DNA from 2 places in the Vibrio sp. THAF190c genome. Region 1 is predicted to be linked to the other one. Evidence: riboswitches for the same ligand, from Rfam matches in the RefSeq annotation. Region 1 holds a riboswitch; the other holds the start of a gene.
What was found. A riboswitch is a leader RNA that binds a small molecule or an ion and turns the genes downstream of it on or off. The one in region 1 is predicted to bind lysine.
Positions count from the first base shown of each region.

Region 2: it holds a riboswitch for lysine, as region 1 does, so the genes downstream of both, FIV04_RS09530 (Na+/H+ antiporter NhaC family protein) here and lysC (lysine-sensitive aspartokinase 3) in region 1, are expected to answer to the same signal.

Region 1 covers NZ_CP045338.1:322,200-329,733, reverse strand. Annotated here, with positions in the region: gene uvrA (excinuclease ABC subunit UvrA) at 1-1,720, shown strand, start outside; gene FIV04_RS01515 (PglL family O-oligosaccharyltransferase) at 1,816-3,591, shown strand; gene FIV04_RS01510 (alanine--glyoxylate aminotransferase family protein) at 3,653-4,792, opposite strand; lysine riboswitch at 4,969-5,146, shown strand; gene lysC (lysine-sensitive aspartokinase 3) at 5,329-6,627, shown strand; gene metH (methionine synthase) at 6,691-7,534, opposite strand, start outside.
Region 2 covers NZ_CP045338.1:2,141,662-2,149,195, forward strand. Annotated here, with positions in the region: gene hisD (histidinol dehydrogenase) at 1-150, opposite strand, end outside; gene hisG (ATP phosphoribosyltransferase) at 150-1,046, opposite strand; His leader region at 1,100-1,236, opposite strand; gene FIV04_RS09530 (Na+/H+ antiporter NhaC family protein) at 1,424-3,016, opposite strand; lysine riboswitch at 3,132-3,309, opposite strand; gene FIV04_RS09535 (H-NS family nucleoid-associated regulatory protein) at 3,674-4,084, shown strand; gene FIV04_RS09540 (inosine/guanosine kinase) at 4,760-6,064, opposite strand; gene FIV04_RS09545 (hypothetical protein) at 6,167-6,436, opposite strand; gene mnmA (tRNA 2-thiouridine(34) synthase MnmA) at 6,641-7,534, shown strand, end outside.

The DNA.
Region 1 (7,534 bases):
TCACCCGTTTGAAGGTATTCTGAATACGTTAGAAAGACGCTACCGTGATACTGAGTCGAACTCAGTTCGTGAAGATCTTGCGAAGTATATTTCAACTAAGTCCTGTTCTAGCTGTGGCGGTACCCGCCTAAGACTCGAAGCGCGTAATGTATTTATTGGTGATACCACTCTGCCACAGATTGTTGAACTGAGTATTGCTGATGCCTTGGCATTCTTCCAAAATCTGCAGTTGAGTGGCCAACGCGCGCAAATTGCCGAAAAGGTAATGAAAGAGATCAACGACCGCCTACACTTCTTGGTCAACGTTGGCTTGAACTATCTCAACCTATCGCGCAGCGCAGAGACACTTTCAGGAGGTGAAGCGCAACGAATCCGTCTTGCAAGCCAAATTGGTGCTGGTCTAGTTGGCGTTATGTATGTTCTGGATGAACCTTCCATCGGTCTCCACCAGCGCGACAACGAGCGGCTGCTACAGACTCTCGTACACCTTCGCGATCTTGGTAACACCGTATTAGTGGTAGAGCATGATGAAGATGCGATTCGCTGTGCCGATCACGTGATTGATATTGGTCCGGGCGCTGGTGTTCATGGTGGTAATGTTGTAGCCGAAGGCACCATGCAAGAGATCATCGACAATCCAAACTCTTTGACTGGCCAGTACCTCAGTGGCGTAAAAGAAATTGCAGTACCAAAAGAGCGTACTCCAATCGACAAGAAAAAAGTCGTAGAGCTGATTGGTGCGACAGGCAACAACCTTAAAGAGGTGACAGCGACAATTCCTGTCGGCCTGTTCAGCTGTATTACGGGTGTGTCAGGTTCTGGCAAATCAACTCTGATTAACGATACCTTCTTTAAGATCGCCCACACGCAGCTTAACGGTGCTACAACAGCAGTACCTGCACCGTACAAGAAGATAAAAGGCTTAGAGCATTTCGATAAGGTTATCGATATCGACCAAAGCCCAATTGGACGCACGCCACGTTCTAATCCAGCGACCTATACCGGTATCTTCACACCAATTCGTGAACTATTTTCGGGTACACAAGAGGCACGTTCTCGTGGTTACAAGCCGGGCCGCTTTAGCTTCAACGTTCGAGGTGGGCGCTGTGAAGCCTGTCAGGGTGATGGTGTAATTAAAGTCGAAATGCACTTCTTACCAGATGTATACGTTCCTTGTGATGTATGTAAAGGGAAACGCTATAACCGTGAAACATTGGAAGTGCGCTACAAAGGCAAAACCATCGATGAAGTGTTAGAGATGACGGTCGAAGATGCTCGAGAATTCTTTAACCCAGTTCCAGTGATCGCACGTAAGCTCCAAACATTAATGGATGTGGGCTTATCATATATTCGACTTGGACAAGCCGCGACAACACTGTCTGGTGGTGAAGCCCAGCGTGTCAAACTGGCTCGTGAGCTATCTAAGCGTGATACAGGCAAGACTCTATACATCCTAGATGAGCCGACTACAGGTCTTCACTTCCACGATATCCAACAGCTATTGACCGTTCTACACCGCCTGCGTGATCACGGAAACACAGTCGTAGTAATCGAACACAACTTGGATGTGATTAAAACCGCAGACTGGATCATCGACTTAGGCCCAGAAGGTGGCCAAGGCGGTGGTGAAATTATTGCTGCTGGCACGCCTGAAGATGTGGCATTGGTCGAAGGCTCTCACACCGCTCGCTTTCTTAAGCCTATGTTAACTATGAAATAGGTCTACAATAGCGCTCAGCGAATAAGACGAAAAGTGTTAAAGTATCGGGGCTTGTTCTAATTGGACAAGCCCCGTTTTTATAAGGTTAAGGATCTATGGCGACAATACACACCAGTGGTACACAGCTTGAGGGTCAAGTGACTCAACTTCCGCTCAATAAGCCCTTTTTGGTTTCTTTGGCCGTTGTCTTTCTCATCGCTATGCACTTTTTTATGCCTAACCCTGGTGGTTCAGGCTTAGCACTCTCCTTCAACCCTACCACTTGGCTGGCCTTGAGCTTTACTTTAGCAATTGGTTTTTACCAAATGGCCAATAACCGAGTCATCAAGTACTCAAAGCTCACTATCGGGCTTCTGATTAGCTGCATTATTCTTACACTGCCAGTCCTATACAGCAACGCAGATCCTTCCGGAGCTTCAGGTCGCTTACTTGGGCTATGGACGGGCTTCGCTTTTTTCGTTCTTCTTCAGCAATTCAAGTTTAGTAACAAACATAAGCAGCGCTTACTGTGGTTCATTGTACTCGCCGTTATGATTCAAGCTCTGTTTGGTTACTTCCAGTACTTTTTCTTAGAAGCCGGCAATATGTTTGGCTACAACACCAAAGCCAACCGCCCTTATGGTATTTTCCAGCAGCCAAATGTGATGGCGAGCTTTCTCGCAACAGGTTTTGTGCTCTCTGCATATCTTCTGGCAAGACAACCAACCAAGTACAACCTTAAGCTGAGCGAGTCGTTTCTACTCTATCTGATGCCAGCGATCACAGCACCACTGCTGATCATCATCGCATCCAGGACGGGTTGGCTGGCTAGTGTATTAAGCTTTGTCCTTATCCTGCCATACCTTTACAAGTTTTCGACCAAGAAGCGTTTTTACGGCTGGTGCGGTTCTGTATTGATCGGACTGATTGCTGGTTTTGCTATCATCAACTTACAAGCAGCCGATAGCCTAGCCAGCAAGCGTACACACTTAGAAAGCCCTCGAGCTTATACTTTTCCGCAAGCCTTAGACATGATGGTAGAAAAGCCATTCTCTGGTTATGGCTATGGTAAATTTGAGTCTGAATATACGCTGTACACAGCACGTCAACATCAACTCAATTCCAATTATCACCCAGGGCTTCCTGCGATGGATCACCCGCACAATGAATTGTTATTTTGGGGTGTTGAGGGGGGAATCGTACCGATCATCGGTATTCTACTTGCAGCAGCTTTGGTCGCAGGTCGGATAACTACGGCCACAAAGGGAACACAGTTAGCTCTGTTCGCTCTGTTTATTCCGATCGTTTTGCACTCACAACTTGAGTACCCGTTTTATCACTCGGCCATTCATTGGATCACCTTTATTGTACTCCTTTATTGGGTTGATCAACGCACTTCCTATCATTACCAAAAGGGATTTAGCGTTATCAGTAAAACCTTATTTAGAGTAATGAGCCTGGTTGTGCCAATTCTTGTCAGCTTCTATATGTTGAGCGCCTTACACACCAATTATGTGCTGACCAAGTTTGAGAAATCACAGCCTAAAAATCCGGATATTCTTAAAGAGGTTTCGAACCCTGTAGTTTGGAAAGATCGTTACGATTGGGATATCTACAGTACTTATCTCAATATCGGACTCTATCAAGAAGATCCGAAGCTGATTCAGCCGTATATCGATTGGTCTTTGAATATCATCAAGTTAAAACCACGACCGGCGTTTTACAACAACCTGATCTTGGCTTACCAAGGCTTAGGGGACGAAAGCAAAGCCGAACAGATTCGCAGCGAAGCGCAATTCCTGTTCCCTAATAGAGATTTTTCAACCGTGCAGTATCAGCGCCCATCACAGGTAAAGTCATCGACATCATCAGCGCAAAGCAGTGCTCAATAGCACCTAATAAAAAGGCGAACGAGATAACCCGTTCGCCTTTCAAATCAATGATACGAAGTATTTACTTCAAAACATCCGCCATAGCTTTCAAACACAAGGCAACATTCTCTTTGCGAGCGCCATAGCCCATTAAGCCAATTCGCCACGCTTTCCCAGCTAATGCGCCAAGACCCGCGCCAATCTCTAGGTTGTACTCTTCAAGCAGTCGTGTTCGAACAGCTGCTTCATCAATTCCTTCAGGGAAATACACCGCGTTCAATTGCGGTAGTCGACTTCCCTCTTCAACCACAAAACTTAGACCAAGAGATTCAAGCCCTGCCTTTAGCTCACGGTGTGCTGATTGATGACGCTCCCAAGCGTTCTCTAACCCTTCATTGCGTAGAATCACCAAGGACTCATGCAAAGCATACAGGCTATTTACCGGCGCAGTATGATGATAGCTACGCTTTCCTTCACCACTCCAGTACCCTAGCACCAAGCTCTGATCTAAGAACCAGCTTTGCACAGGCGATTGACGCGCTTTCATCTTCTCTACCGCTTTTTGAGAAAAAGTCACTGGCGAAAGACCCGGAACGCAAGACAAACACTTCTGACTACCCGAGTAGACGGCGTCTAACTGCCATTCGTCCACCAACAGAGGGACTCCACCCAATGAAGTCACAGCATCCACGATTGTTAGTGCGTTAAAGCGACGAGCAACCTGAGAAATCGCTTCCGCATCTGTAAGGGCACCCGTTGATGTTTCTGCATGAACAAACGCAACAGCAACTGCATCTGGGTGTTCGGACAGTGCCTGCTCTACTTTATCAACGGAGACAGGTTTCCCCCACTCATCGTCAACCAAAATAGCTTCGCCACCACAGCGAACCACGTTTTCACGCATTCGCTCACCGAATACGCCATTACGGCACACAATCACTTTTTCACCGGGTTCAATCAGATTGACGAAACAGGTCTCCATACCTGCACTCCCCGGTGCTGAAACTGCAATCGTAAACTCGTTTTCCGTTTGAAAAGCATACTTTAATAGCTGTTTCACCTCATCCATCATATTGATAAACAAAGGATCTAAATGGCCAATAGTAGGACGGCTCAGTGCCTGTAATACTCGTGGTGAAATATCAGAGGGCCCCGGTCCCATTAGCGTGCGATGAGGAGGAAAAAAGCTTTCAGCGGTGGCGGTTGTGTGCAGGTTCGACATAATTATCCCTTATGTTTATGACATGAACCTTCCACACTAAAGCAAATCCACAACCTCAGCAATTAGTCGAAAGTCTCGAGGTCAAACCAATGTCACAGAATTGTTAAATTTATTTTCACTTTATCTTGAGTTACCGATTGACATTCTTACCGCAAACACGTTCAATAAAACAGCTATCAAGCAGAAGAGGAGCACTGCCCAGGTAGATGTTTTGTGGAACCACATTTCCAATACAGAACATTCAGGGGGAGCAGTGCCGAGGTAACTGAAACATGTCGGGTTTCTGTTATCGGTTAATCGGGCTGAATCCCATTAACTGTCATCATTCCAATATGATGAGGAGCTTCTGAGGTTTACAATTCAAATACACACCTCTCTCTTTGCTCTAAACCCTCTCTTCAAAACATTGGACGTTGGATTACCAACAGTAATTTTTATTTTAGGAAGTCGGGAGATTTATCGTGAGCGCATCTAATGTAGCTGGTTCTTTTAATGTCGCCAAATTCGGTGGGACAAGCGTTGCTAACTTTGAAGCAATGAGTCGCTGTGCAGCCATTATTGAGAATAATCCAAATACCAAGCTTGTTGTCAGCAGTGCGTGTTCAGGCGTCACCAACCTGTTAGTTGAATTAGCTAACGGCGTACAAGACCAAGGCCGCCGCCAAGAGTTAATGAGCCAACTAACAGATATCCATCACGCGATTTTGGATCAACTCGCAGAACCAATGAGTGTCGAGAAAGAGATCCATACGATTCTGGACAATGTTGCGAGTGCTGCAGAAGCTGCATCTTTTCAATCAAGTGCTAAATTAACTGACCACTTAGTGGCATGTGGTGAGCTAATGTCGACTCACCTTTTTGCGCAAATTCTTCGAGAGCGTGGCGTATCTGCAGTCAGATTTGATATCCGTGACGTCCTGCGTACCAATGACGCTTACGGCAAAGCAGAACCTCAACTGGAGCAAATCTCTCAGCTTGCTCAAGAAAAACTGATTCCTTTGTGTCAAGAACGCGTCGTAGTTACCCAAGGGTTTATTGGTGCAGACGATGAAGGTAATACAACCACACTTGGTCGTGGCGGAAGCGACTATTCAGCAGCATTGATTGCAGAATCAGTATTGGCGGCTGGTCTAGAGATTTGGACTGATGTTCCGGGAATCTACACCACAGACCCTCGTATCGCCCCTAAAGCGTCACCAATTCCAGAGATCAGCTTCAGCGAAGCATCTGAAATGGCAAATTTTGGCGCGAAGATCTTGCATCCTTCTACATTAGTGCCAGCACTACGTCATCAGATTCCTGTCTTTGTAGGCTCATCTAAAGAGCCAGAAAAAGGAGGTACTTGGATTCGTCAACAAGTTGAGAGCTCACCACTGTTTAGAGCACTTGCGCTGCGTTGCAATCAAACCATGGTTACACTGCGCAGTGCGAACATGTTCCACGCATACGGCTTCTTGGCGAAAGTATTTGAGATCCTCGCTAAGCATAAGATCTCTGTTGATCTTATTACAACCTCAGAGATCAGTGTCTCTCTGACACTCGATCAAACAGACACTTCTGGTGGTGCTCCGGAATTGCCTGAAGTTGTACGCAAAGAGCTTGAAGAGCTATGTACAGTAGAAGTTGAACACAACCTATGTCTTGTTGCGCTTATTGGTAACAATATGAGTGAGAGCAAGGGCTATGCTAAGCAGGTATTCAGCACTCTTGAAGACTTCAACTTACGCATGATCTGCTACGGAGCGAGTCCACACAACCTTTGTTTCCTAGTGCATGAATCGGTTTCTCGTTCGGCAATTCAGAAACTTCACCAAGAGTTGTTTGAACAAGAGTAAAACCAATCAAATAGATACAAAAAAGGGTTGCGCAATGGCAACCCTTTCTCTTTCTAGTCGATCTTAGTTAATGTTTGGACCTAACCACTTCTCGGCTTCAAGCGAATCCCAACCCTTGCGATCAGCGTAGCTATCTACTTGATCTTGCTGAATCTGAGCAATTGCAAAGTAGCGTGAATCAGGGTGAGAGAAATACCAACCCGATACTGATGCACCTGGCCACATCGCATAACTACTCGTCAAAGACATATCGATCGTCTCTTCCACTTTCAGTAGCTCCCACAATGAGCCTTTTTCAGTATGCTCGGGACATGCAGGATAACCCGGTGCTGGACGAATGCCTTGGTACTTCTCACGAATCAACTCATCATTTGATAGGTTTTCATCGGCGGAGTAACCCCAGATATCTTTACGTACTTGCTCATGTAGGTACTCTGCAAATGCTTCAGCAAGTCGGTCAGCTACTGCTTGGATCATGATGGCGTTGTAGTCATCGCCCGCAGCTTTGTATGCATCAGCAAGCTCACGCTCTCCAATACCACCTGTTACGGCAAAGGCACCGATCCAATCTTTCTTACCAGACTCTTTTGGCGCAATGTAATCAGACAGACAGTAGTTAAAACCTTTTGGCTTTTCTGTTTGCTGACGTAGATTATGAAGAACCTTAGCAACCTCAGTGCGTGATTCGTCAGTGTAAACCTCAATATCGTCGCCAACACTTGCCGCAGGGAACAGCGCACACATACCACGAGCTTTGAGTAAACCCTCACGTTCAACTCGATCAAGAAGGTCATTGGCGTCTTTAAATAGACGTTTTGCCTCCTCGCCCACTTCCTCATGCTCAAGAATTGCAGGGTATTTACCCACTAGTGACCAAGTCATGAAGAACGGAGTCCAGTCAATGTAA
Region 2 (7,534 bases), 1.5 Mb from region 1:
CAGTGCAGCGTCGCCTTCACTTCGCACTTTGGCGATAACCTCAGAAACAGCCGCGGTGATGTTTGCGCCCTCACTAATCGCGGGACGCTCTAGTACAGAATCTTGCTGAGATTCACTTAAAGATTGCCAAACAACGGTTCTCATGCGGATTACCCCATCATTTTTTCGATTGGTAATACTAGGATTGAACTCGCACCTAGCTCTTTCAGTTGTTCCATCGTTTCCCAGAACAAGTTCTCTGTACTTACTAGGTGAACTGCAACTTTGTCTTTGTCCGTTGAAAGAGGAAGAACCGTTGGATCTTCAGCACCAGGTAGCAATGCTTTGATCTGTTCAAGCTGAGCAGTTGGAGCGTGTAGCATGATGTACTTAGATTCTTTCGCCTGTTGTACGCCTTGCATACGTGTTAGTAGCTTTTCAATCAATGCTGTCTTATCTGCGTCAAATTCGCCAGTACGTTGAATCAGTGTCGCTTTAGATTGGAAGATGATTTCAGCTTCTTTTAGACCGTTTGCTTCCAGTGTTGCGCCTGTAGAAACTAAATCAGCAATCGCATCTGCAAGTCCAGCACGAGGAGCCACTTCTACAGAGCCAGTTAGCATACAAGTGCTGAAATCAACACCTTGCTCGTCCATGTAAGCTTTTAGAAGTTGAGGGTAAGTGGTTGCGATACGCTTGCCCGCTAGGTCTTGCGGTCCGTTGTACTCTTCGTCTTTATTGATTGCGATAGATAAACGGCAACCACCGAAATCTAGACGACGTAGTGTTTGGAACTCTGCAGGCTCTTTAAGAGCAAGGCGATCTAGGCGAACTTCTTCCAGTTCATTTTCACCAATGAAACCAAGGTCAACGACACCGTCCATGATCAAACCTGGGATGTCATCATCACGAACCAGTAATAGGTCGATTGGCATATTTAGTGAATGTACAACTAGGCGCTCACCCATGATGTTGAATTTAACACCACATTTTTTTAGTAGGTCTTGGCACTCTTTACTTAGGCGACCTTTCTTTTGAATTGCGATTCTTAGGCGTTGTGTCTGCATTGCTGTATCCCTGTGCAAATATTTGAATTTATTAATTAATTTAAAGCGCTAAAACTAAAAAACCCTCGGAAGACTCTGTCATCCCGAGGGTTTAAATCTAAATTCTTTTGACTTAACCTCCGGGAGTAATCTTGCTCCCGGGTACGCGTATATCTCCCCGAAAGACTAGATAGGGTGATGATGGTGATGAATGTTCATTACTAATTTACGCATACTTATCAGCTCTTATGTTGTTTGCTGTCTTATCTCCACACTAACTAAGGTGGTGGTCTTTTTCAACCATTTATTCGAACTTTTTTCACGATTTTTAAAATTAATTTAACGCCAATAAAAAAGGGAAGCCGTAGCCTCCCTCTTAAATGTGGTTATTTCACTGATTAGCTCTTGCAAGTTGCCATTTTGCAACGCGAGAAGTAACCCAGTGCAAAACACACACCAACAAATGTTAGCGCTGCTGCTGAGAACGAAAGCGCTACAGAAGCTGTCATACCCAGAACGATGAAGCCTACACATGATACTAGAGCCACAGACAGCGCGTAAGGAAGCTGCGTAGCTACGTGGTCGATGTGGTTACAACGTGCACCGGTTGAAGACAGAATGGTTGTATCTGAGATTGGAGAACAGTGGTCACCAAATACAGAGCCTGCTAGTACCGCACTCAACATCGGCAGCATAAGTGCAAGGTCTGTCGCGCCAGCCATGTCACCCGCGATTGGTAGCATGATGCCGAAGGTACCCCATGATGTACCAGTAGAGAATGCCATCAGACCAGCAAGTAGGAATAGAATCACTGGTAGCCAGTGGTAATCAATGTTGCCCGTTGCTAGCGAAGATAGGTAAGTACCTGTTTTCATGTCGCCAATAACTGAACCGATTGTCCATGCGAATACAAGGATCAGGATTGCGCCAAACATTGAGCGAGCACCGATCCACATAGTACGAACGATTTCCGCCATAGGCAGTTTTTGCTTAAACACGGTTGCTAGAGCAACAAGTAGACCTAAGATACCACCGTAAACAAGAGACTTACCTACATCTGTGTTTTCAAACGCACCAAGTAAGTTGAACGCTTGGCCGTCAGCAGCCAGTGCCGCGCCACCGGTGTATAGCATCGCTGCTACTGTCGCCACGATAAGCGATACGATAGGCATAATTAGATCAGACACTGAACCGTTTTGGCTCTCTTCAATGTCTAGCTCTTCATTTAGGTCGTGAGCTTGTTGGCTGTCATTGTCGCCTTCAAAACCACGGCCTTGAGATGCTTCAATTTCGTGGTCACGCATTTTGCCTACATCAAGACCAAACCACGCCACTGCAAATACCATGAGTAGTGCAAACACTGCGTAGAAGTTCATTGGGATAAGACGGATGTATGCGCCTAGTGCCGAGTACTCAGTCATACCATGAGTCACAAGAATGCCACCGATGATAGTCATGATGTACGCACCCCAGCTTGATGCTGGCATGATCACACACATTGGAGCAGCAGTTGAATCTAAGATATAAGCAAGCTTAGCGCGAGATACATAGAAACGGTCTGTTACAGGACGAGAGATCGCACCAACGGCTAGGCTGTTGAAGTAATCATCAACAAAGATGAATACACCCAAGAATGCAGCTAATAGTTTAGAACCACGTTTGCTCTTAACACGAGACTGTGCCCATTCAGCAAACGCACGAGTACCACCAGATAGCGTTAGCAACGCCGTCATCATACCCAAAAGAAGAAGGAACCCGACAATACTCATGTTCCAAGTGTTAATACCGCCGTCTTCAATGAAAACACCCGATACCTTAGTAGCAACATAGCTCGCGGCATTACCAACTGAATAATCAGCCAGTAGAATAGCGCCCATTACAATACCGACACCAAGAGAAACTAAAACACGACGAGTCACAATAGCAAGGCTCAATGCCACCAGTGGCGGGAGCAATGATAAAGGCGATGTTGCAAAATCTATTAAATTCATGATCTTCAAAAACCAGTTTATTTTTATTTGGCTAGAGATCTACTGCAGACAAACTCGGTACAGACGACCAAGTTCATGTTGAACTAAGCGAAAGGGAAGTGAACACTTCACCCAACCCTACAGTAGCGCTCCATAGTTTAAAATTAAGACTATGGCAGTGTTGTACCTATTTAGCACAACCCCAGCAAATTGCTTAGATATACAATTTACTTCGGCAATTACACCTTTTGCTCCCATTCATTGGCATCACCCCAATGAGAGTTACTCTTTGCAATTGCACCTCTACGTGCGATAACACTTTTAACTATTGTTAGTTCATTTTAACAACAATTTAACCAGCGCACCGCATCAGGTAGCCGCAATTGTACTCAACAAAAGCAACAATGCAACATATCATTCCGAGAAAACTAACTTTTTTGTTAGTAAAGTAATCAAGGTGCTCACAACATCGCCACACCTACTCCATCAGTCACATATCACATTTATAGAGTAGTATTAGAATTATTATATCTTAAACTTGGGACTCCATCGGTTTTTCTGAAAGTTCCCCTCTTTTTCAATATTTAATTAAGTTTTAATAAAAAATACTGTTTGTTTTCTTTAATACCTCTGTTTATTATTAGGAGGATTAATTAATTTATCTTGATGGGAAATATCATGTCTGAATTAACAAAAACTCTATTAAATATCCGTAGCCTTCGTGCATTCTCACGTGAATTAACTCTTGAGCAACTAGAAGAAGCACTAGATAAACTGACTATTGTTGTACAAGAGCGTCAAGAAGCTGAAGCTGAAGAACGTGCTGCTCGTGCAGAACAAGAAGCAAAACTAGCTGCAATCGCAGATCAAATCGCTAAAGACGGCATTGACGTTGCTGATCTAATTGCTGCTCTTTCTGGTGAGTCAAAAGCAAAAGGCACTAAATCTAAGCGTGCACCACGTCCTGCTAAATACAAATACGTTGATGCAAACGGCGAAGAGAAGACTTGGACTGGTCAAGGTCGTACACCTTCAGCAATCCAACAACAGCTTGATGCTGGTAAATCTCTAGAAGATTTCGCTATCTAATAGTTAGCAATCAAATTCATATAATAAAGGCCTATTTCGATAGGCCTTTATTTTTATCTGAGCAAAACTGCTTGTCTCTTACCAATCTTAAAATGAGCATCTACACTTCTGCCCTTACTTCATGCTACTAGTCCTTAATAGATAACATCCACCTATTGTGGTCATCAGGTACCTCAGTCGAATCAACTCCCTAAACGCTTTACAATATTGTAATGCCACGCCGTTCAATAGAAAGATAACCACGACATTTTGTGGTAGTGCTAAGCTGAAAATCCGCAGACTCACGATAACCCGATTAATTATCTCAAACTCTAAAACTTGTCGATCGTTATACTAAAGTATATATACCTGTGACGGCTGTTCCATTTGGGAACATATTGAATAATAAGCGCGTCAATAACCCACGCTATTGCGTAATTGTCTCATTATTATTATGTATATACACGCACATGATAATCATCGAGACATTATACATGCCATATAATGAGACACTCTTATCAAGTGCCTTTTGGCAAGGTGTTACGTAAATAAATTACGATGAAACTCCCTTACTATTACTTACTTGACTACCGACTATTCGAAAACTGAATGTACCTATCAAATATTAATAGAAATAAAAAAACCTCAAACTAGGTTTGAGGTTTTTAGACAATTCAGCTTTTCAATAGTGAGCGATTAACGTTCCCAGTATGCTTCTTCTAAGCTGTCTTCGCGTTCAGGAAGACCGCGAGATAAACGTGGTGAGTGCTGAACTAATACTTCGTAGCTTGCACGGTTTGAATATTTACATACTTGTGAGAACGAAGAGTAAGTTAAAAATGAGTGCTGATGCTTACTTGAATTCGGCACATTCTCTTTATGGTACTTATTTGCAGCCATATCATGTAGCAACGCAGATAACGCAGCATCACCCGCGCCGTTAGTGTTCTTAATTTTCTCAGGGCCGCCCATGTAAGGGGCAATATGCGAGTAAACTTTGATAGGAGATTCACACAACGCTTTATGCGCTGGGCGGCTAAATTCAAAACGGTTGAACTCGGCAATAGAACCCGGTAGCAACGGCAGTGTTGTTTCGCGCTTCGCAGCCTCTTCAGTGTAACCCGCCATAAATAGACCAACAGGACCTGCTGTACATAAAACCAAATCTACCCAATCCAGAGTCTTATCTGATGCAGCTAGAGGATCGCTTTCACCAGTTAGTGCTTCTGCTTCATCTTCATTCATCGCGACGACAGTGACGTGCTGCTTTAAGAAGTCTTTCCAGAATTCAGGATCGTCTTGAATAACGAACTTAGTACCTAGAGTCAGTACCACTGGCACATCGTATTTCTTTGCGTACTCAATCGCTTTCATTGTCGCTTCAGGCATCGGATCGCCTGGCTTACAACGAACAAGGTATGCAGTTAGAACTAATGCAGATGCACTCTTGAAGATTTTCTCTGGAATGCTGTCTGGATTTAGCTGGTTCATTTGACCTTCGCTGATTGCAAAGGTGCGTTCACCATCTTCAGTGATCAAAGCAAAGCAACGACCGATTGCGCCATCTACCCCTTGTAAATGGTTCAGATCCATTCTGCTTGATGTGTTACATAGGTAACGGTAACCGTAGCTGCCGATTTTGATATCTTGGCTCATTACACCTAATAGTGTTGAACGGTCATCCGCTAACACTGAGTAGTTATGTAGCGTGTTACCAATGGTGCCACCAGCGTATTCATTAGTAATCAGACACTGCTCTTTTAGCTCTTGGTATAGAGACTCTGCAGCTTCGTCATTGATAACTAGAGAATGACCTTTACTTAAACCGTACTTTTCAATTAATTCTGAACTCACTTTCGCTTCGATATCCACCAAAGTTTGGTCAATACCAATAATATGAGTGCGAGACATCTTCTTGCTGTTCTGAGATTGGCTCACTAATGGGTCACGAGCATGAACCGGAAAATAGTGCTTTGATTTACGTTGTCCAGGAAATTTCATAAGGCTAGTCTAAGTCAAGGGGAAATAGGGGGCGGATTCTACCGCGCTATATTTAGCGCGGCAATCACTCAAACTATAGCAAACGTTTGCATGGGTATTTTTTTATTCGCCTTCCATAAAGCTTAGATCTGGCAGCATATCCAGATGTTCTGCGTAACGCTTTTGGTTGAATTCAGCGTTGTTCTTCATGACATCAAATACTTCGATTGCAAGTGCACATGCCATCGCTGCAATTGCATCTTCACGAGAGTGCCCGGTCATCATCAAACGCATTAAAGTCTCTTTGACCTTAATCGGTTGTCCGTCTTCTAGCTGATTCTCAATAATCTCAATCAACTGCTCTTCTTGCATAAATTCATCTTGTTCAGACATTTTTTCATCTCAGGTCTTGGATTTTCAGCGACTATGCCACATATAGGTCTGACATCCTAGCGACTCGCTTCGCTTTCATCAGATTCCTAATGAAATACAGCGCACTTCTTGTGCAAAAGAAACTGTGATTCCGGTCTCGGATCTGTCACGTTGTTTCTCTTTCTGTTAGAATCTGCGACCAAGTAATAGTAACGGTGTTTAGACATGTCAGATATCAGCTCTGGAAACAGCCAAAAGAAAGTAATTGTCGGTATGTCCGGCGGTGTAGATTCGTCAGTTTCGGCGTATCTTCTCCAGCAACAAGGCTATCAGGTAGAAGGCCTTTTCATGAAAAACTGGGAAGAAGACGATAACGAAGAGTACTGTACGGCAGCTGAAGATCTTGCGGATGCGCAAGCGGTTTGTGACAAGCTAGGTATCCACCTTCACACCATTAACTTTGCAGCAGAGTACTGGGACAACGTATTCGAATACTTCCTTGCAGAATACAAAGCAGGTCGTACGCCAAACCCAGACATTCTTTGTAACAAAGAAATCAAATTCAAAGCCTTCCTTGAATTTGCGGATGAAGTACTAGACGCAGACTACATTGCAATGGGTCACTATGTTCGTCGTACTTTCCCAACTCAAGAAGAGCTAGATGCAGGTAAAAAGCCAGAAATGCTTCGTGGTCTAGATAGCAATAAAGACCAAAGCTACTTCCTATACACGCTTAGCTCAGACCAAGTTGCGCGCAGCCTATTCCCAGTAGGTGAGTTAGAGAAGCCAGAAGTACGTAAGATCGCTGAAGAGCAAGATCTGATCACTGCAAAGAAGAAAGATTCAACAGGTATCTGTTTCATCGGTGAACGTAAATTTACAGAATTCTTAGGCAAGTACCTACCAGCACAACCAGGTGATATTGAAACACCAGAAGGCAAAGTGATTGGTAAGCACAACGGTCTGATGTACCACACACTAGGTCAGCGTAAAGGCCTGCATATCGGTGGCACTAAAGGCGGCGGTGGCAACGAAGCACCATGGTTCGTTGGCGAAAAAGATCTTAAGCGTAACGTATTGATTGCGGTACAAGGTAAAGACCACCCTCTTCTAAAATCT